2 regions of the Stenotrophomonas sp. YJH_SMC_40 genome follow, and region 2 is predicted to be linked to the other one. Evidence: riboswitches for the same ligand, from Rfam matches in the RefSeq annotation. Region 2 holds a riboswitch; the other holds the start of a gene.

Region 1 (10,910 bases), on a different contig from region 2:
TGCGAGGCCTGCCAGTAACACACCGCGCGGTGGGTGCCGACCGTTGGTCGGCACTCGAACACCTCGCACCTGTAGAGCCGAGCGATGCTCGGCTGCGGAAAAACACCCACGGTAGCGCCGGGCCACGCCCGGCGGCTCACCCAGGAATTCAAGGAAACACCCATGGCCGACAAGCCCAAGCAGATGCTGCTCGATCCCGGTTTTGAACTGACCCTGCGCCCGATGCGCTACCCGCAGTTCTATGACATGTACCGGAACGCGATCAAGAACACCTGGACGGTGGAAGAGATCAACTTCCAGATCGACATCACCGACCTGCACAGCAAGATGTCGCCGGGCGAGCGCCACCTGATCCACCGCCTGGTCGCGTTCTTCGCCACCGGCGACTCGATCGTCTCCAACAACCTGGTGCTGAACCTGTACCAGCATCTCAATGCGCCGGAAGCGCGCATGTACCTGTCGCGCCAGCTGTATGAAGAAGCGCTGCACGTGCAGTTCTACCTGACCCTGCTCGACAACTACCTGCCGGATCCGGAAGAGCGCGCCAAGGCGTTCTCGGCGGTGGAGAACATCGACTCGATCAAGAAGAAGGCCGATTTCTGCTTCAAGTGGATCGACTCGATCCAGAACCTGACCCGCATCGAGACCCGCGAACAGCGCCGCCAGTTCCTGCTCAACCAGATCTGCTTCGCCGCCTGCATCGAAGGCCTGTTCTTCTTCGCGGCCTTCGCCTACGTGTACTACTTCCGTTCGCGCGGCCTGCTGCCGGGCCTGGCCTCGGGCACCAACTGGGTGTTCCGCGACGAGAGCGCACATATGGAGTTCGCGTTCGAGTCGGTGCGCGTGGTGCGTGAGGAAGAACCGGACCTGTTCGACGAAGAGATGAAGCAGCAGGTCTACGACATGCTGGCCGAAGCCATCGAATGCGAAGTGCAGTTCGCCGAGGACGTGCTGTCCGGCGGCGTGGCCGGCATCTCCACCCGCGACATGCGCCAGTACCTGCAGCACTGTGCCGACCAGCACTTCGCCAAGCTGGGCATGGAAAAGAAGTACAACGTGCGCAACCCGCTGCCGTTCATGGAACTGCAGGACGTGCAGGAGCTGACCAACTTCTTCGAACGCCGCGTCTCGGCCTACCAGGTCGGCGTGCAGGGCGAAGTCGCCTTCGACATGAACTTCTGATCGAACCGGCCCGGCCTGTCGCAACGAAGAACCCCGGCCAATGCCGGGGTTTTTCGTTGCGCATCAGAAGGATGAGCTATTCTCGCTGGACGCCAGTGGTGGCGGTGCTTCGCATCCATGCCGGGCCTGGGGAGGAAGAGGGGATGCCACTGCAGGAATGACGCGTGGACAATCCCAGCGCCGGGTTCCCGTGCGCGTGGTCCTGCCATGGTGGCGCAACTGAATGGACCCTGGAGGTCGCAATGGAGACTGCAGTGCCTGGAACAGCAACCCGCAGGACCGTGTTTCGTGGGTGGACGGGAGGATTGTTCGCCGTCCTGGTCGCCTGTCCGCCCCTCGCCCATGGCACGAACTGCGATTCCAAGGTGACCAACGTTTCCATCGATGCCAGCGGCAAGGTGTTCGTGGCGACCACCGTCTCGCCCATCCACGCGGTCTGCAACATCGTCAGCAAAGGCGACTTCAGCATGCCGCCCGAGGTCTGCAAGGCAACCTACGCCATGCTGATGAGTGCGAAGGTCTCCGCCATACCCATCCGCCTGTACTACACCAGCGTGCCGCAATGTGGCGATATCAAGGCCTGGTCGGCACAACCGAGCTTCTACCACGCTGAACTGTTCTGATTACGGGGCCGGGCGTATCGCCTGGAGGGCACGCCGCGATCAGCGCCGCCCTTCCACCGCCATGCGCACCGCCAGTCCGGCCAACACCGTGCCCATCAGCCAGCGCTGCACCATCTGCCAGGTGGGGCGTGCGGCCAGGAAGCCGGCGATGCTGCCGGCGGTCAGCGCGATCATGCCGTTCACGCTGACGCTGACCAGGATCTGGGTGGAGCCCAGCACGATCGACTGCATCAGCACGCTGCCTTCGCTGTCCGGGTGCAGGAACTGCGGCAGCAGCGACAGGTACATCACCGCCACTTTCGGGTTCAGCAGATTGGTCAGGAATCCCATCGTGAACAGCTTGCGCGGGCTGTCCTGCGGCAGTTCGCGCACCGCGAACGGCGAACGGCCACCGGGCTTGAGCGCCTGCCAGGCCAGGTACAGCAGGTACAGCGCGCCACCGATGCGCAGCGCGTCGTAGGCGAACGGCACGGTCATCAGCAGGGCGGTGATGCCCAGTGCCGCGCACAGCATGTAGAACACGAAGCCCAGCGCCACCCCGCCCAGCGAGATCAGTCCCGCCATCGGCCCCTGGCAGATTGAGCGCGAGATGACGTAGATCATGTTCGGCCCGGGCGTGAGCACCATGGCCAGCGAAACCAGCGCAAAGGCCAGCAGGTCGGAAGTGGCGGGCATGGGAGGTCCTGGCAGTGGGCGTGAAGCAGTGTAACGCCTGCTGCAGGCGCGGCCTGCGCAGGCACCGCTGCCGGGTGACCGTTGCACGTGCATTCCGATGGCCGTCACGCCGGTCGCTTAGAATCCGCAGCACCCCACACCGAAGCTCCCCCATGACCCCGATCCCCGAGACCGTGCCGCCCATCGAAGTGCGCATGGCCGAAATCGTCTTCCCCAACCACACCAATCACCTCGGCACCCTGTTCGGTGGCCAGGCACTGGCGTGGATGGACAAGGCCGCGTTCCTGGCCGCCGCCCGCTACTCGCGCCGTACCGTGGTGACCGCGCGCAGCGACCAGGTCGACTTCAAACTGCCGATCCGCATCGGCCAGATGGTGGAAACCATCGGCCGCATCGTCGAAGTCGGCCGCAGCTCGATGAAGGTGGAGGTGGAACTGGTCGCCGAAGACCTGCACAGCGGCGAGCGCAAGCTGTGCACCCGCGGCCACTTCGTGATGATCGCGCTGGACGAGGAAGGCCACCCGATCGCGGTGCCGCCGCTGCCGGCGGCCTGACCCGGCCAACCGACCGGCGCTTGCAGGGGCGCCGCAGCGCCCCCATCTGGCAGCCATGAGCCTGCCACTGACCGACTTCATCGACCGCGCCCAGCGCCTGTTCGTGCTGACCGGCGCCGGCTGCAGCACCGCCTCGGGCATTCCCGATTACCGCGATAGCGACGGCCAGTGGAAACGCACGCCACCGGTGACCTACCAGGCCTTCATGGGCGAGACGGCTACCCGCCAGCGCTACTGGGCGCGCAGCCTGCTGGGCTGGCCGCGCTTCGGCCTGGCCCGGCCCAATGGTACCCACCAGGCCCTGGCCGCACTGGAAAGCCGTGGCAAGCTGCAGGTGCTCCTGACCCAGAACGTGGACGGCCTGCACCAGCGCGCCGGCAGCCGTAACGTGATCGACCTGCATGGCCGCCTGGACCTGGTGCGCTGCATGGGCTGCGAGCGCCGCAGTGGCCGCGAGGACTTCCAGCAGCGCCTGCTGGACGCCAACCCCGGCTGGGATGCGCTGGAGGCCGGCGTCGCGCCTGATGGCGACGCCGACCTGGAGACCGATTTCTCCAGCTTCGTGGTACCCGGGTGCCCGCACTGCGGCGGGGTGTTGAAGCCGGACGTAGTGTTTTTCGGCGAAAACGTGCCCCGCGAGCGGGTGGAGGCGGTGCACGAGCACCTGCAGCAGGCCGACGCCGTGCTGGTGGTGGGCTCGTCGCTGATGGTCTATTCCGGCTTCCGCTTCGTGCAGGCGGCGGCCAAAGCAGGACTGCCGGTGGCGGCGTTGAACCGTGGCCGCACCCGTGCAGACGACCTGCTGCAGTTCAAGGATGAACGCGATTGTGCTGAGGCGCTGGCGTCGGTTATCGAACCATCGGCTGGGTAGAGTCGACTGTCAGTCGACTCTACAGGCCACCCGCCGCCGCGAAACAGCGATCCATCCAGATGGTTGATCCCGGAGCCGTGCGGCGGTGCAATACGCATCCCCTACGTCGTCCATCACTGTCTTGAGCCAGCTGTTTTCGCCGATCTCGTTCGGCCCCCTGACCCTGTCCAACCGCATCGTCGTCGCGCCGATGTGCCAGTACTCCGCCGAAGACGGCCGCGCCAGCGACTGGCATGCCATGCACCTGGGCAACCTCGCGCAATCCGGCGCCGGCCTGCTGATCCTGGAAGCCACCGCGGTCGAGCCGCGTGGCCGCATCAGCTGGGCCGACCTGGGCCTTTGGGATGACGGCACCGAGGCCGCGTTGGCACAGGTACTGGCCAGCGTTCGCCGCTGGTCGCCGATGCCGCTGGGCATCCAGCTCGGCCATGCCGGTCGCAAGGCCTCGGTGAACCGCCCTTGGGACGGCGGTGGCCAGCTGCCGGCCGACGATGCGCGTGGCTGGGCCACCGTGGCGCCGTCGCCGCTGCCGTTCCACGCCGCCGATCCGGCACCGCAGGAACTGGACGAGGCCGGCATCGCCGAGGTCATCGCCGCCTTCGCCGCCAGTGCGGTGCGTGCCGAGCGCCTCGGCTTCGAGCTGATCGAGCTGCATGCCGCCCACGGCTACCTGCTGCACCAGTTCCTGTCGCCGCTGAGCAACCGTCGCACTGATGGCTACGGTGGCTCATTGCCGAACCGCCTGCGCCTGCTGGTGGAAGTGTTCGACGCCGTGCGTGCGGCGGTTTCGGACAAGGTCGCCGTGGGCGTGCGCATCTCCGCCAGCGACTGGGTCGATGGCGGCTGGGATCTGGTGCAGAGCGAAGCGCTGGCCCAGGTGCTGGACGCGCGCGGCTGCAATTTCCTGCATGTCTCCAGCGGTGGCCTGGACGAACGCCAGAAGATCACCGTCGGTCCGGGCTACCAGGTGCCGTTCGCGGCAGCGATCAAGGCCAAGGTGCGCATGCCGGTCATCGCCGTGGGCATGATCACCGAGCCCGAGCAGGCCGAATCGATCCTGCGCCATCGCCACGCCGATGCCGTGGCCCTGGCGCGCGGCATCCTCTACGACCCGCGCTGGCCGTGGCATGCCGCTGCCGCATTGCGCGACAGCGTGGAACCGGCGCCACAGTACCTGCGCTGCGAGCCGCGCGATGCGCGCGGCGTGTTCAAGACGCGCTGAGGCTCACACCCGCCAGGCCGGCGCGATGCCGGCCTGAAGGTGTTCGAACAGCGCGCGGATCTTGGCGGTGAAATCGCGGCGGTCGCTGACGCAGAAGTAGACCTCCATCGGTTCCGGGCGCCACGCGGTGTCGGCGTCGAACACCGCCTGCAGGCGGCCCTCGCGCAGGTACGGCTCGGCCACGAATGCGGCCAGCCGGGTGATGCCGGCACCGGCCGCCGCCAGCGTCGCCAGCGCATCGATGTCATCGCAGACCATGCTCGGTGGCAGCGCGGCGTCCACGCGCTGGCCGTCCTTCAGCAGGCCCCAGCGCAATGGCCGGCCATCGGTGGGGAAGCGGTGCAGCAACCCGCGATGACCGCCCAGATCGGAAGGCTGTTGCGGGGTGCCGTGCGCCTTCAGGTAGGCCGGCGAGGCACAGAACACGAACGGAACACGCGCCAGCTGCCGCGCGACCACCCCATCCTCCAGCTGCGCCCCGATGCGGATGCTGGCATCCACCGCTTCCGGCCCATGCTGCACGGCGCGGTCGGTCAGGCGCAGCTCCAGCTGCAGTTGTGGGTAGAGCTGCTGCAGTGAAGGCAACAAGGGGGCAAGCACGTGGCGACCGAAGGCGCTGCTGCTGGCGATGCGCAGCGGCCCGGCCGGTTCGATGTCACCGGCGGTGACCATCGCCTGCGCGCGCGCCAGGTCGGCTTCGATGTGGCGCACCTGCGCCAGGTACAGCGCGCCGGCCTCGCTGAGCGCCAGCTGCCGCGTACTCCGGTTCAGCAACCGTACGCCCAGATGGGCCTCCAGCCGGTTGATGTTCTGGCCGACCGCGGTGGCGCTGATGCCAAGGATGCGGGCCGCGGCGGCAATGCTGCCGGTCTCTGCGGTGCGGGTGAAGCTGCGGATCAGTTGCAACAGGTTCATGACCGACCAGCTTGCCACGGGAAGGTCCAAGTATCGCTTGGTACTGAACCAAGCAGGCCGGTTGCACCCGTGATCATCCGGCCGCTGGGCAGGGCGCTGCCCTACACTGTAGCGATGCGCCCCGATTCCATTCTTACCCTGTCCTGCCCCGACCGCACCGGCATCGTCTACCGCGTGTCCGGCCTGCTGTTCGACCACGGCTGCAACATCCTCGACGCCCAGCAGTTCGGCGATGAGGAGAGTGGCCGCTTCTTCCTGCGCGTGCACTTCGACCGCGATGCCGGCCTGCCGCTGGAAACCGTGCACGCGGCCATGGCCACGCTTGCCGAGGGCTTCGGCATGGACTGGCAGCTGCACGATGGCCGACGCCGCGCGCGGCTGCTGGTGCTGGTCAGCAAACAGGGGCATTGCCTCAACGACCTGCTGTTCCGCGCCCACAGCGGCCAGCTGAAGGTGGACATCGCAGCAGTGGCGTCCAACCACGCCGACTTCGCGCCGCTGGCGGCGTCCTACCAGGTGCCGTTCCACCACCTGCCGGTGACCGCCGATACACGCGCGGTGCAGGAGCAGCAGATCATCGACCTGGTCGAGCGCGAGCGCATCGACCTGGTGGTGCTGGCGCGCTACATGCAGATCCTGTCACCCACGCTGTGCCGCGCGCTGGCTGGCCGTGCGATCAACATCCACCACAGCTTCCTGCCCAGCTTCAAGGGCGCGCAGCCGTACCACCAGGCACACGCGCGTGGGGTCAAGATCATCGGCGCCACCGCGCACTATGTCACCGAGGACCTGGACGAAGGCCCGATCATCGAACAGGACGTGGCCCGCGTGGACCATGCGATGGCACCGCGTGAACTGGTGCGGCTGGGAAGTGATACCGAATCGCTGGTGCTGGCACGCGCGGTTCGCCGCCATGTGGAGCACCGCATCCTGCTCAATGGGCATCGCACGGTGGTATTCCGGTAATCGCCCATCCCGCGTCCGCCGGGCATGGCGCGGCGCTACCACGGTTGCTATCCGGTAGTGCCGGCCGCTGGCCGGCAACTGCAGAGATCCCGAGGTTGCCGGCCAGCGGCCGGCACTACCGAATCCTGATTTCATCCAATGAAAAGCCCCCGGTTCGGCCGTCCCGCGATCTGTAGGGGGGCGTAGTTAGGGGGCTGGATGAATCGATTGTGTTGTTGTGGGCAGGAGCGCGCAAGCGGCATAAGCGACGTGCGCGGTAGCGCCGGGCCATGCCCGGCGGTCACGCCTCAGACGATCGCGATCCCCGCCTTGCCCAGCGCCTCGCGCACCATCGCGTCATTGGCTTCGGTCACCGGCCGGGTCAGCTCCCACAGGAACTTCACCCGGAAGCCGGACTTCACCGCGTCCTGCGCGCTCCACAGCACGCAGTAGTCACGGGCCAGGCCGCATACGTGCACTTCGCGGATGCGGCGTTCATGCAGCCAGCCGGCCAGGCCGGTGGCCGGGCGCTCGCCATCGGGGCCGTGGTTCTCGCGGAAGGCGCTGTACGAATCCACCTGTTGGCGCATGCCCTTGCGCAGGATCAGGTCGGCCACGGTCCAGTCCACGCCCGGATGCAGGGCGGCACCGGCGCTGCCCTGCACGCAGTGGTCGGGCCACAGGGTCTGCGGCTGCGCATGCAGCAGGATGGTCTCGAACGGACGCTGGCCGGGGTGCTGGCTGGCGAACGAGGCATGGTCGGCCGGGTGCCAGTCCTGTGTTGCCACCACGGTGCGGTAGCGGCGCTGCGCCAGCAGATCGGCAATGGGTGCCACCAGCGCATCGCCCTGGTCGCAGGCCAGGGCGCCACCGGGCATGAAGTCCGGCTGCAGGTCGATCACCAGCAGGGCGACATCGGCGGGCAGGGCGGTCATGGCAGTTCCGGTACAACAGAAGGGGCGACCAGCGTGGCCGCCCCATGCCTGCACGTCAATCGTCCTGCGGCGTCCCAGCGTCCTGCCCGTAGTACAACAGGCCGATCTTGATCCGCTCGCGGCCATTCTCGCGGCGATGGTGGTTGGCATCGCGCAGCGAGTACACGCAGCCGCAGTATTCCTGCTGGTAGAACTGCTCGCGCTTGCTGATCTCGATCATGCGGCTGGCACCGCCGCCCTTGCGCCAGTTGTAGTCCCAGTACTGCAGGCCTTCATAGCGCGAGGCGGCGCGGATGCCGCAGTCGTTGATCTGCGCCATGTTCTTCCAGCGCGAGATGCCCAGCGAAGAACTGATGGTGTCGTAACCGTGCTCGTGCGCGTACAGCGCAGTGCGCTCGAAGCGCATGTCGAAGCACATCGTGCAGCGGATGCCGCGCTCGGGCTCGTTTTCCATGCCGCGTGCACGGCTGAACCAGTTGTCGGTGTCGTAGTCGCAGTCGATGAAGGGAATGCCGTGCTGCTCGGCGAAGCGGATGTTCTCCTGCTTGCGCAGCTCGTACTCCTTCACCGGGTGGATGTTGGGGTTGTAGAAGAAGATCGCGTAGTCGATCCCGGAGGCGGTGATCGCCTCCATCACTTCGCCGGAACAGGGCGCGCAGCACGAATGCAGCAGCAGGCGCTTGCCGTCGGCGGGCAGGGTCAGGGTGGGGCGTTGGAGCTCGGTCATCGTCAGGTACCGCATGGACCGCCGGCAACGGCGGTGGCCCATGCATCAGCGCGTGGGTGAACGGGTCTGGCCGGATACCGTGAACAGGACGCGCGCGGCCACACCGCCTGCACGCGCAGGACGACGACGGCCCCGGCAACCTCCCCGCGGAGATTCCAGGTCGAGTCAGGGGACGGTCGTGTCCCCCGGCCGGGGCCGGTATTCGGGCTGATGGACACGGGCCGCAGCCCACCTACTACCCGCCGCTTCCCAGGCGCGAGCCCAGTGCTGTTGGCAGGATTCGTTTCCATTCACCGCTGCGGGGCAGCTCCGGAATGGACGCGCGAGGCGCCTTCACCGGATTCCCGTTTAAATCCCTCCCCGCGCCGCAGCGATGGGAGGGATACCTTCGGCGTGTGCAAGGTGGACCTGTTGGTGGCGCCGGTCAAGAGCGCAGGGGGCAGAGCCCGCTGCGCTGCAACGGGATCCGACCCCGGTCGGGATGCACCTTCAATGCCCCACGGCCGCCCGCGTGCGGATGTCGTCCAGCCGCTGGTCGTGCAGCAGGCGGCCGTTCTCCCACACGGTCACCATTGCGTCCTCGAAGCCGTCCGGCAGGGTGTCGTCGCCATTGGCCGGCAGTGGCACCGTATGCAGGCTGCCATCGTCCAGGCGGCGCAGCAGGCGCATGCGGCCACGCTTGCTGGCCTTGCCGGCGTCGGTGACCGGATCCTTGTAGACGTCGATCCACTCGCCCTCGACCCGTGCGGCCGAGCACTTCAGCGCGAACTTCTGCGTATCGCGGTCCAGCCGCTGCAGCAGCGCACCGCCCATGCCGAAGGCCACGTTGTCGGCGGCGTAGCCGTTGTCGGTGATGCGCTGCAGGATCGCGCGGATGGTGTCCGGATTGATGCCATCGCCCTGGATCACCCGCACGTGGTTGAGCACGCGATAGCCCTTGCCGTTGATCGCGTGGCCGAAGGCTTCATCCAGCCGGCGCAGGCTTTCGGCCACCACCTCCACCGGGTCACCCGAGTCGGGACGGATGACCAGGGTGGCGCCCGACGCGATCACGTCATCGCGCAGGGTGGTGCCCCAGTGTTCGCTGATCGCGCGGTAGATGTCATAGCTGTCCGACACCACCGCCACGATCGAACCGGGCTTGCCGAACTGGCGCAGCATGTTGCGATAGGCGTCCACCTCGCGTTCGCGGCCCCAACTGGTGATGGTGCTGTGCTCGGCGGCCGGAATCGAATAGCCGGCCATCGGCGCGTGGTAGTGCGCGCGTGCCAGGCACAGCGCCGACACGGTATCGGTGCCGAGGAAGTTGACCAGGTGCGCGGCACCGCCCAACGCGGCCGATTCCAGGCTCGATACACCGCGCGCGCCGAAGTCGTGCAGCTTGAACGGCAGCTGCCCCTGCGGGTCGTCGCTGGTCTGCTGCAGGAACGCGGCGATGGTCTGCCGTGCGTGCCAGCTGATGGTGGCCACGGTGACCGGATACCACACGCGCAGCAGCAGCGTTTCCAGGTACGACGGCACCCAGAACGCAGCCGGATCGGTCGACTCGATGGTCATCAGTGCCTGGTGGGTGGGCACCACGCTGCCCTCGGGAACGGCGCGGATGCGCACCGGCAGGTGGCCGCCAAGCCGGTCGACGATATCGCGCCAGCCGGCCTCGTTGAACGGTTCGCCGTGCGCGGCGAATACCGCAGCAGCGTCGTCGATGTCGGCGTGGGTGACCGGTCGTGCCAGCGCGTCCTTGAGGATCGCCTGCAGGCCGAAGAACACCGTGCGATCGTGCAGGCCGCCACGTGATTCGACGTAGAAGAACGTGGCATCGGTACCCGGCGGGTACTGCAGCCAATGGCTGGCCTTGTAGCTGTCGGTGTTGAGGAGAAGATTATCGAGGTAGTGCATGACGGAAGCTCCTTCGCGTCGAGTGACACCAGCGGTCTATCCGCCAGTGGGGAGGCCGGGCCTGTCAGCCGCGGCCGAGGAAATACTCCAGGATGTGCAGGTGGTCTTCGAACAGCTGCGGGCCCATGTCCAGGGCTTCGCTCACCGGGATCCAGCGCGCCTTGTCAGCGTCATCGCCGCCGCGCACCGGCGGCAGGTCACCGGCCGGAAACTCGAAGTGGAAGCCGTGGGTGATGGTGCGGCCGCGCTGGCTGCGGTCGGGGTGGTCGAAGACCTGCTGGCCCTTCAGCGAACCCTTCAGCACCGGCAGTGGAATCTTCAGCCGGGTTTCCTCGCGCAGTTCGCGCAGGCAGCTGTCGAGC
Region 2 (10,910 bases):
CGAGCCTGGCTTCCGGCAGCACCTGGCCGGTGAACTTCACTTCGCCACAGCCCAGCGCGCGGCCCTTGCCGGGGGCGCCCAGCCAGGTCAGGAAGAAGCCGGTCAGCTGCCACATGGCGTCCAGGCCCAGGCAGCCGGGCATCACCGGGTCGCCGATGAAATGGCAGCCGAAGAACCACAGGTCCGGGCGGATATCCAGTTCGGCGCGTACCATGCCTTTGCCATGCGGTCCGCCGTCCTCGCGGATGTCGGTGATGCGGTCGAACATCAGCATCGGGTCGTTGGGCAGACGGCCGGCAGCGGTGCCGAACAGTTCACCGCGTGCGCTGGCCAGCAGCTGTTCGCGGTTGAACGCGTGGAGACGGGTCATGAAGCACAATCCTGGAAGCGAAGAACAGGGAAACAAGCGCCCGAGAATGCCCGTGGAAACTGCGCCGATCAAACATTTCAACCGTACGCAACCGTAGTGTTTTCAAGGGAATACGCGCATCCTGTTGATGTGCAACGACCATACTTCGGCGTGTGGCCCACCCGGCCCGGCCCCGCCTTTCCCACCTGACATGACCCGACTGCGCAAGATCATCCACGTTGACATGGACGCGTTCTACGCGTCGGTGGAGCAGCGCGACGATCCGTCACTGCGCGGCAAGCCGGTCGTCGTGGCATGGCGTGGCGCCCGCTCGGTGGTGTGTGCGGCGTCCTACGAGGCGCGCGTGTTCGGCGTGCGTTCGGCGATGCCCGCCGTGCGTGCCGAGCGCCTGTGCCCGGACGCGATCTTCGTGCCGCCGGACTTCGCGCGTTACAAGGCGGTGTCACAGCAGGTACGCGCGATCTTCCTGCGCCATACCGACCTGGTCGAGCCGCTGTCGCTGGACGAGGCCTACCTGGACGTGACCGAGCCGAAGAGTGGCATCGAACTGGCCACCGACATCGCCCGCACCATCCGCGCGCAGATCCGCGAGGAAACGAACCTGACTGCTTCAGCCGGGATCGCGCCGAACAAGTTCCTGGCCAAGATCGCCTCGGACTGGCGCAAGCCCGACGGCCAGTTCGTGATTCCGCCGCAGCGCGTGGATGCGTTCCTGGCGCCGCTGCCGGTGAACCGCGTGCCCGGCGTCGGCAAGGTCATGGAAGGCAAGCTGGCCGCGCGCGGCATCGCCACCTGCGGCGACCTGCGGCAGTGGGCCTTGATCGATCTGGAAGAGGCATTCGGCAGCTTCGGCCGCAGCCTGTACAACCGCGCACGTGGCATCGACGAGCGGCCGGTGGAACCGGACCAGCAGGTGCAGTCGATCTCCTCGGAGGACACCTTCGCCGAAGACCTGCTGCTGGAAGACCTGACCGAGGCGATCGTGCAGCTGGCCGGGAAGACCTGGAACGCCACGCGCAAGACCGAGCGCATCGGCCACACCGTGGTGCTGAAACTGAAGACCGCGCAGTTCCGCATCCTCACCCGCAGCTTCACGCCAGAGCGCCCGCCGGAATCGATGGAAGAACTGCGTGACATCGCCCTGTTGCTGCGCGCGAGGGTCGATCTGCCGGCCGAGACGCGTTACCGCCTGGTCGGCGTCGGGCTGGGTGGCTTCCGCGAAAAGGAGCCGGTGGTGCAGGGGGAACTGTTCGAGCACTGATCATTGCCGTGTCGACCAACGGTCGGCACCCACCAACAGCAGCAGGTTCCATCAGCAGCAGGAAACTGTCGAAGGCGGGGTGGGTCCGGTTGCGGGGGCGTGAGCCGCATGGGCCCGAGGCATGCCTCGGGCGGGTTGGGCAGGACGCCCAACCCCGGTCTTGCCGTGTGCGCAGGACAGCGCACACGAGCAAGCCGCGATCGAGCTTACATGGGTGAGGGCGCTTTGCTTGCGAAGCACTGCTTCGCAAGCGCCCGAACGCACAGCCGCCAGCGGCTGGGCCGGACCCCGGAGGGGGACTTGCAGCGTCCCCCGCAACCGGACCCACCCCGCCATCCCACGGATAGCCAGCTGTTGCTGTTGCCTCTGCGGGTGCAGGGCGCAGCCCTGCAAAAAGAAAACTCCCTACCTCACGGCCAGTGCATCTCGCCCTTGGCCACCTTCGCACTCAGCTCCAGCGACGCCACGCCCGCCAGCTTCGGATAGCGCGCCTGCATCGCCTTCACCAGCGCCGCACTGTCCTTGGCCTTGGCTGTCTCGGCATCGAACGCGCGGATGTAGTCCGCCGTGAACACCAGCGCACTGGCATCCAGTGCGGCACCCGGCGCGTAATGCCCCGGCACCACCACCTTCGGCTTCAGCGCCTGCAACCGCTGCAGGGTCTGCAGCCAGTCGGCATGCGACTTCGGCGTCTGCGTGTCGGCCATCCACACGTGTTCACCGGCCACCACCGGAATGCCGCCGACGATCGCGCGCAGCGACGGCACCCACAGCACCGTGCGGTCCGGGGTCGGGCCATCCAGGCCGATCAGCGGCAGGCGCTGGCCTTCCAGCTGCAGGGCATCGCCATCCAGCACCTGCGGCACCACGATGCGCGACGGCACGTCGGCACCCATCTTCGGCCCCCAGTAGGCCAGCTTGCCGGCCTGGGTCTGCTGGATGTGGGCAACGGTCTGCGCAGTGGCAACGATGCGTGCCTGCGGGAACGCGTCCTGCAGGGTTGCCAGGCCGAAGTAGTAGTCCGGATCACCGTGGCTGATGTAGATCGTTGTCAGCTGCTTGCCGCTGGCGCGGATCAGCTCGACCAGCTTGCGCGCATCGCTGGCGCCGAACTGCGCGTTGACCAGGATCGCATCGCGGCGGCCTTCGATCAGCACCGAGGACACCGAGAACATCGCCTGCGGACCGGGATGGAAGGTCTGCAGGTGCAGCTGGGATTTTGTCGCTGCCGCGGGCGCCGCGGTGGCCGGTGCGGCCAGCAGCGGCGCACTGGTGAAGCTGGCGGCCAGGGCGAGGGGAAGCAGCAGGGCAGCGGTGCGCATGGGAAATTCCTTGTGTCGAATGGGGAGCCGAACGTGGGCTATGCCGGGCGTCCTTGCCCGGGCCCCTGCGGGCCGTCGCAAGCGACGTTGGCAACGGCTCCTGCCGTTGCCTTCGGCTCTACAGGGCACGCGCGTCGATCAGTACGCCGCGGTGATGATCTGCTTCGGGTACTGGTGCGCTTCCAGCTCGGCGACGAACGCGGCGCCGTAGTCGGCATAGCTGATGCGGCTGTGGCCGCTGGCGTCGGCCAGGAAGGCCTTGGGCTGCACGCGGTACTGGCCGCGCTCTTCACCCGGGCCGATTTCGGCCGCCGGCGAGAAGAAGGTCCAGTCCAGATCGTCCGCCGCCTGCAGTCGATTGAAGGCTTCACGATGGGCCAGCGCGTACGGCTTGTAGGCCTCCGGGAAGGTGGGGGTATCGACCAGCTGCACGCCGGGCGCGACTTCCAGGCTGCCGGCGCCACCGACCACCACCAGGCGCGGTACACCGGCCTTGCGCACGGCGGCGGCCAGCTGTGCAGCCACGTCGCCGACGCGGCCGATGTCATCGCCCGGGCGCGGGCCATAGGCGCTGGCCAGCACGTCGTGGCCGGCGATGGCGGCGACCAGCGCGTCCTGGTCATCCAGCGGGGCGACCACCGGATGGGCGCCGTCCAGTTCGGCCGGAAGATCCTGCGCGTTGCGCACGATGACAGTGAGTTCGTGGCCGTTGGCCAGCGCGTGGCGGGCGATCTGGCGGCCGATGTTGCCGGTGGAACCAACGAGGGCGATCTTCATGGCAGGACTCCGTGGGGTGGTATGGGTGGGAATGGGGCCACTCTAGGCCGCTGCAGTCGCTCGAAAAACAGCGTATAACGCGCTTGTTTGTTGCATGGATCGAGCATATGGACCGACTGACCGCCATGACCGTATTCGTCGAGGTGGCCGAGCGCGGCAGCCTCACCGCCGCCGCCGAGGTGCTGGACATGTCGCGGGCGATGGTCAGCCGCTACCTGGCCGAGGTCGAGGCTTGGCTGGGCGCGCGCCTGCTGCACCGGACCACGCGCCGGGTCAGCCTGACCGGCCCCGGCGAGGCGGCGCTGGCGCGCTTCCGGCAGATGCTGGCCATCGGCGAGGAACTGCAGGGTGAGCTGGCCAGCGATGATCCGGAGCCGCATGGCACGCTGCGGGTGACTGCCAGCGTGTCGTTCGGGCAGAGCCACCTGGCGCGGGCGGTGGCCGGCTTTGTTGCGCGCCATCCGGCGGCACGCATCGAGCTGCTGCTGGTCGACCGCATGGTGAACCTGGTGGAAGAGCGGGTGGACCTTGCCGTGCGCATCGCCCGCCAGATCGATCCCAGCCTGATCGCACGACGGCTGGCCACCTGCCGCTCGGTGCTGTGCGCGACGCCGTCGTACCTGCAGGCGCGCGGTACGCCTACCGCCCCGGAACACCTGGCCGGGCACAACTGCCTGACCCATCACTACGTGGGCAAGAGCCTGTGGCAGCTGCACCGCGATGGCCGTTCGCTGTCGGTGGCGGTGGGCGGCAACATCAGCGCCAACGAAGCGTCGCTGTTGCTGGAAGCGGTGCGTGCGGGCGCCGGCATCGCGATGCTGCCGACCTACCAGGTGGCGCCACTGCTGCGCAGTGGCGAGCTGATCGAGTTGTTGCCCGAGTTCAGTCTGGACGAACTCGGCATTCATGCCGTGTACGCATCACGGCGCCAGCAGCCCGCTATCATGCGGCGATTCCTGGACTTCCTGGCCGAGTGTTTCGCCAGCCCGGCCTTCCAGGATCTGGATTGGCGCCCACCGGGCAAGGAGAACACATGAACCACGGACAGGCCTTGATCGACCACAACCGTGCTGCCTGGGACCGCCAGGCCAGCGAAGTGCGCGAATGGTCGCGCCCGGTGGAAAGTTCAACCGTTGCCGCCGCGCGCGAAGGACGTTGGCAGGTGCACCTGACGCCCCGCGCCCTGCCGCTGGACTGGCTGGGTGATGTGCGCGGCCGCCGGGTCCTGTGCCTGGCCTCGGGCGGTGGCCAGCAGGCACCGGTGCTGGCGGCGGCCGGGGCCGACGTCACTGTGTTCGATCTGTCCGATGGGCAGCTGGAACAGGACCGCAGCGTGGCGGCGCGCGACGGCCTGCGGCTGCGCACGGTGCAGGGCGACATGCGCGACCTGCACGCCTTCGCCAACGACAGCTTCGATGTGGTGTTCCACCCGATCTCCAACCTGTATGTGCCCGACGTGCGCCCGGTGTGGACCGAATGCCGCCGCGTGCTGGCGCGCGATGGCATGCTGATGGCCAGCTTCTACAACCCGGTGCTGTTCGTCGGCGCGCGCGATCCGCAGCTTGATGCACAGGGCCTGATCCGGCCGCAGTACGCCATTCCCTATTCGGACCTGGAAGACCTGCCACCGGCCGAGCGCGAGGCGAAGCTGGCGCGGGGCGATGCGCTGACCTTCGGCCACAGCCTGACAGAACTGATCGGTGGACAGCTGGATGCCGGCTTCGTGATCGATCGCTTCATGGAAGACTGGCAGCCGCAGCCGCGCTTCCTGATCGACCGTTACCTGCCCACGTTCCTGGCTACCCGCGCGCGCCGGATCGGCTGAGGCGGATCGGTGCAAAAACCAGCGGCGTACAATGGACGGTCCCACGTCGCACAGGTGCCGTTCCCTTGTCGTATCCCTATCCGCTGGTCGTGTTCGACCTCGATGGCACGCTGGTCGACAGCGCTGCCGATATTGCCGAAGCACTGAACCGCACGCTGGAAGACATCGGCCTGGCGCGCGTGCCGGAAGCCACGGTTCTGGGCTGGATCGGCGACGGCGTGCGTCGTCTGGTCGAACAGGCGGTGCAGGCCGCCGGCAGCGAGGTGGACCTGGCCGAGGTGATGCCGGTGTTCATGGTGCACTACCGTGAGTGCCTGCTGCGTAGCCCGCGCCTGTTCGACGGCGTGGGCGAAGCGCTGGCGCAACTGCGTGCGCGCAACGTGCCGCTGGCGATCTGCACCAACAAGCCCGAAGCACTGGTGCCGCCGCTGCTGCAGCACCTGGGTATCGGTGATGCATTCGCGCTGGTACTGGGGGGGGATTCGCTGCCGCAGCGCAAGCCCAGTGGCGAGCCACTGCGGCACATCGCCGCGCACTTCGGGCTGCCGGTGGAGTCCTGCCTGATGGTGGGTGATTCGTTGACCGACTACCGCGCCGCCGAAGAGGCCGGCATGCCGATCGCGCTGGTGCGCTACGGCTATCCGCGCGGCCTGGACCTGGCCACCGCGCACGCGGTGGCGGTGATCGACGACCTGCGTGAACTGCCGGGGTTGGCCGCCGGCCGGTAACCCGGTCAACGCAATGGGTAGTGCCGGCCGCTGGCCGGCAACCCGGGATGCGTTGCCGAAGGTCATGATGTTGCCGGCCAGCGGCCGGCACTACCATGAACGTTGCGCTCACTTCGGCTGGTAACGCACGCTCAACTGGTACTCGCGGCCGGGCTGGTTGAACCATGCCACCGTTTCGTAGCGACGGTCGAAGACGTTGGCGGCACGTGCCAGCAGCGACCACGATGGCGTCAGTGCGTACTCAGCGCGCAGGTCCAGCGTGCCGTAACCTCCCACCTTCACCGCGTTGGCGGCATCGTCGTAGCGCTTGCCGGCACCCTGCACAGTCAGGCCTGCGCGGAAATCGCCGAAGCGACGGTCGATGTCCAGGCGCGCGGTCTGCTGCGCGCGGCGTGGCAGCCAGTTGTCGAACTGGGTGCTGCCGCCGGTGCGGTTGCGCGGGTCGGTGTAGCTCAGCTGCGCGTTGATGTCGAAGCCGGCCAGCAGCACGCCACCGGTCAGCTCGGCACCGCGGATGCGGGCCTTCTCCACCTGCTGCATCTTGAAGGTTGCCGCATCGTAGGTGATCAGGTCATCGATGCGGGTTTCATACACGTCCAGGCCCCAGTGCCAGCCCTGGCCCTGCTGCGAAACGCCGAGGTTGGCGCTCTTGGACTTCTCCGGCTTCAACGTCGGCACGCCGCTCCACGGGTCGTACAGATCGCTGAAGGTCGGTGCCTTGAACGCCGTGCCATAGCTGGCGTTGAGGCGCAGGCCGTGGCCCAGCTCCATCGCCCAGCCAACGCTGCCGGTGGCGTGGTTGCCGAACTGCTGGTTGTCGTCGTTGCGTGCGCTGGCCTGCAACTGGTGGCGGCCGAAGCGGCCCTGGTACTGCACGAACACGCCGGTGTTGCGGCGGCTGTCGACCAGGTAACCCGCGCTGCTGCCATCCAGGTTGTCTTCGCTCCAGTCCACGCCTGCGCTCAGCAGCTGGCCCTCGGCCACGCCGAAATCGCCCTGCAGGGAGGCGCTGTCGCGGTGGGTCTGTGCGCTGCCACGTGCACCGAAGTCGCCGAAGTTGTCCGACTCGTTGTCACTGCGGCCGACGTTGGCGGTGAATGCCAGGCGCTCGGAGGGGGTGTAGCGCACCTTGCCGGCCAGCACCTGCTGGCGGGTTTCCGAATAGTTGTAGTAACCGTCGTAATGGTTCTTGCCGTCGGCGCGCAGGGCGCTGCCTTCCACGTTCCACTGCTCGTTGAAGGTGTAGCCACCGCGCAGGCTCTTGGACAGGTTGCGGTAGCCGTCGCGGTCGGGCTCGTCGGCGAAGCAGCCGGTGAACAGCGTGGCCGAGCCGCGGCAGGCATCGATGCCATCGGAATGCTGGTAGGCGATATCCGCACCGAACCAGCCGCGTTCGGTACCGCCGCCAATGCCACCGCTGGCTTCACGCAGGCCGTTGCTGCCACCGCCAAGCTGGAAGTGCGGGGCGAAATCGCCCTGGTTGCGGCGGGTGAAGATCTGGATCACGCCACCGATGGCGTCGGCGCCGTACAGGCTCGACTGCGGGCCGCGCACGATTTCGACGCGCTCGATCTGCGCCAGCGGCAGGTCCTGGTACATGGCCAGGCCGAGGTCGGCGCTGTTGATGCGCACGCCGTCCACCAGCACTACGGTGTGGCCGGAATTGGTACCGCGCAGGAACAGCGAGCTCTGCTTGCCGAGGCCGCCGGCATTGGCCAGGTTGATGCCGGCGCGACCGCGCAGCAGTTCCTGCAGCGAAGTGGCCTGGCTGGATTCGATCTGGGCGCGGTCGATCACCTGCGCCGGCGCGATGCTGTCCTGCAGGGCGATCGGGGTGCGGGTGGCAGTGACCAGGATCTGGTCGAGCGCGGTGGTGTCATTGGCGGCCTGGGCCAGCGCGGGCAGGGCGGCCAGCACGGCCAGGGACAGCATTCGGGACTGCAGCTTCATGGGGGACTCCGGGTGCCACGCACGCCCGCGTGGCGAAGGGGAGGAGCCGCGAAGGCAGGCGTGCGCCGATGCCGCAGCGCACGCCACGGTCATCCAGCGCCATGCCCACCGCATCGCGACCTGAGGCTTCCGGGCCGGTCTCCGGGCTTGCCGCCGGGTGGCGCGAGGCCACCGTCCAGGCGCCTTCCCATGCCTGCGGCACAGTGGCGGTGTTGCCTGGAACTGACGTGCTTACCGTTGCGGGGGCAGCGCCGGCCTGGCGTGGAATCACGCGTCACCGGCTTCCCGTTTCAACCTGCCGGCCATGGCCGCAGGTCACCTGGAAGTGGGCGCAGTCTACGGCATCGCAGGCCGTCCCGTTGCGTCGCGCCTGCGCGACTGCCTTTGCTGTGCCTTTAGAATGGTTGCTCGATCCCGTGGTGCCGTTGCCGATGTCCGCCCGTTTTCCGCTGTACCTGCGTCGCCCGTCCGGGACGCGCGCATGATCCTCGACCTGGTCCGCCATGCCGGCAACGGTCGCGATGAGTTCCTCGATGGCCGCAGCGATCCACCGCAGCTGGCCCGCCTGCCGCAGGAACTGGTCGAGGCCTATGCCGGGCAACGCTGGGAGCGGGTGATCAGTTCGCCGCGGCTGCGTTCGCTGCACACGGCAATGGCCCTGGCCACCCCGCGCGGACTGGACGTGGAAGCGGACGAGGAATGGGAAGAACTGGACTTCGGCGATTGGGACGGGCGGTCGCTGTTCGACCTGCCGGAGGATGCACTGGCGGCCTTCCATGCCGACCCGCACGCGTTCCCGCCGCCCAATGGCGAGAGCTGGGGCCACTTCGAGCGGCGCATCGCGCGCGCGCTGGATCGCCTGCTCGATGATGACGATCCGGTGCCGACGCTGGTGGTCAGCCATGGCGGCCCGTTGCGCATGGTGCTGTCGCAGGTCTGCGGCCTGCCCATGTCGCTGTGCTGGGCGCTGCGCATCGACCACGGCACGCGCCTGCGGGTGTGGCTGGAGCGCGGCGAGATCGGGCTGGTGGGTGAGCTGCTGGAGCTGCAGCAGCCCTGAGCGCACTCGCCGGGCATGGCCCGGCGCTACCGATCCAGCATCACACTGGTAGTGCCGGCCGCTGGCCGGCATCCCCATGAACGCGGAGGCCTCAATCCTCGTCCGCGCCCTCGGCCACGCTGTCCTCAGCGTCATCGTCGGCATCGAAGCGCTGCTCATGCACCGGGCCCGACGCCGGGCCGGCCGCCTTCAGCGGATGCGCGGCGATGCGTGCTTCGTAATCCTGCACCAGCGCCTCACGCTGCGGCTCGCTCAGTTCCTGCCAGTGGCAGTCCAGCAGCGCGCCTTCCAGAGAGTACAGCAGGTTCAGGCTGGGCTTGAAGCCGGCACGCTTGACCTTGACGAAGGCACCGACCGCTCCGATCGCGACCAGGTCGTCGCGGCTGCGCAGGCCGACCTGGCGCAGCCAGGCCGCGCTCTTGGGGCCGATGTTGCGCAGCTTGGGTGCGTTCATCCCAGCGCCTCGACGAACACGCGGGCGATGGCTTCCAGGCCGGCTTGGTCGTCGGCATCGAAGCGGCCGACCTTCGGGCTGTCGATATCGAACACGCCGATCAGTTCATCACCGCGCAGCAGCGGTACCACCAGCTCCGAACGCGAGGCCGAATCACAGGCGATGTGGCCGGGGAAGGCGTCGACATCCTCCACGCGCTGGGTGACCCGCTGGCTGGCGGCGGCACCGCACACGCCCTTGTCCAGCGGGATGCGCACGCAGGCCGGCAGGCCCTGGAACGGGCCGACCACCAGTTCCTTGCCATCGTACAGGTAGAAACCCACCCAGTTCAGGTCGGGCAGGGCGTGGTAGACCAGTGCGGAGAGGTTGGCCGCGTTGGCGATGCGGTCGGACTCGGCGTAGACCAGGCCACGGGCCTGTTCCAGCAGCTGGGCGTATTGTTCCGGCTTGCTGCCGGTGAGCGAGGCATTGGCGAACATGCCCGCAGTCTAGCAAGCGCGACGGGCCGGCGATAATGCACGCTCTGTTGCCCTGTTGGAGCCAATCGATGCCGTTGCCTGCCACGCTGCCGCCCGCCCTGTTCGTTACCGGCACCGACACCGAAATCGGCAAGACCGCGGCCAGCACTGCGCTGCTGCATGCGCTGCGCCGGCGCGGCCTGCGTGCAGTCGGCATGAAGCCGGTGGCCAGTGGCAGCGAAGACCTGGGGCAGGGCCTGCGCAACGAGGACGCGCTGGCACTGCAGGCGGCCAGCTGGCCGGTGCCGGACTATGCCGACCTGAACCCATATGCGCTGCGGCAGCCGCTGGCACCGGAGCTGGCGGCGGCCGAGGACGGCGTGCAGGTGGAACTGGCGCCGATCGTGGCCGCGTTCGCGCGACTGCGCGCGCAGGCCGATATCGTGGTGGTGGAGGGGGTTGGCGGTTGGCTGGCGCCGGTTTCGGCCACGCTGGACCAGCTCGACCTGGTGCGTGCGCTGCAGCTGCCGGTGCTGCTGGTGGTGGGCATGCGGCTTGGCTGCGTCAACCATGCGCGGTTGACTGCGCAATCACTGCAGGCCAGCGGCGTGGACCGCCTGGGCTGGATCGGCAACCACATTGATCCTGCGATGCAGCGCCAGGACGAGAACATCGCCACGCTGCAGCAGCGCCTGCCGATGCCGT

The links. Region 2 has a riboswitch for cobalamin ahead of btuB (TonB-dependent vitamin B12 receptor). Riboswitches for the same ligand answer to the same signal wherever they lie in the genome.
Region 1: another riboswitch for cobalamin. It lies ahead of AC5P6X_RS13020 (epoxyqueuosine reductase QueH); the one in region 2 lies ahead of btuB (TonB-dependent vitamin B12 receptor).

What each region holds. Positions count from the first base shown of each region.
Region 1 covers NZ_JCAFRX010000006.1:97,717-108,626, reverse strand. The annotation lists gene AC5P6X_RS13070 (ribonucleoside-diphosphate reductase subunit alpha) at 1-18, shown strand, start outside; gene AC5P6X_RS13065 (ribonucleotide-diphosphate reductase subunit beta) at 163-1,182, shown strand; gene AC5P6X_RS13060 (hypothetical protein) at 1,548-1,805, shown strand; gene AC5P6X_RS13055 (LysE family translocator) at 1,845-2,480, opposite strand; gene AC5P6X_RS13050 (acyl-CoA thioesterase) at 2,633-3,034, shown strand; gene AC5P6X_RS13045 (NAD-dependent protein deacetylase) at 3,090-3,905, shown strand; gene AC5P6X_RS13040 (NADH:flavin oxidoreductase/NADH oxidase) at 4,027-5,127, shown strand; gene AC5P6X_RS13035 (LysR family transcriptional regulator) at 5,131-6,042, opposite strand; gene purU (formyltetrahydrofolate deformylase) at 6,157-7,008, shown strand; gene pncA (bifunctional nicotinamidase/pyrazinamidase) at 7,296-7,922, opposite strand; gene AC5P6X_RS13020 (epoxyqueuosine reductase QueH) at 7,978-8,664, opposite strand; cobalamin riboswitch at 8,826-9,055, opposite strand; gene AC5P6X_RS13015 (nicotinate phosphoribosyltransferase) at 9,139-10,548, opposite strand; gene AC5P6X_RS13010 (bifunctional nicotinamide-nucleotide adenylyltransferase/Nudix hydroxylase) at 10,613-10,910, opposite strand, start outside.
Region 2 covers NZ_JCAFRX010000007.1:111,615-122,524, reverse strand. The annotation lists gene fabA (3-hydroxyacyl-[acyl-carrier-protein] dehydratase FabA) at 1-370, opposite strand, end outside; gene dinB (DNA polymerase IV) at 561-1,631, shown strand; gene AC5P6X_RS14775 (MBL fold metallo-hydrolase) at 2,042-2,953, opposite strand; gene AC5P6X_RS14770 (NAD(P)-dependent oxidoreductase) at 3,092-3,730, opposite strand; gene AC5P6X_RS14765 (LysR family transcriptional regulator) at 3,838-4,767, shown strand; gene AC5P6X_RS14760 (class I SAM-dependent methyltransferase) at 4,764-5,555, shown strand; gene gph (phosphoglycolate phosphatase) at 5,621-6,283, shown strand; gene btuB (TonB-dependent vitamin B12 receptor) at 6,392-8,233, opposite strand; cobalamin riboswitch at 8,349-8,571, opposite strand; gene AC5P6X_RS14745 (histidine phosphatase family protein) at 8,715-9,293, shown strand; gene AC5P6X_RS14740 (TfoX/Sxy family protein) at 9,385-9,747, opposite strand; gene AC5P6X_RS14735 (GAF domain-containing protein) at 9,744-10,226, opposite strand; gene bioD (dethiobiotin synthase) at 10,295-10,910, shown strand, end outside.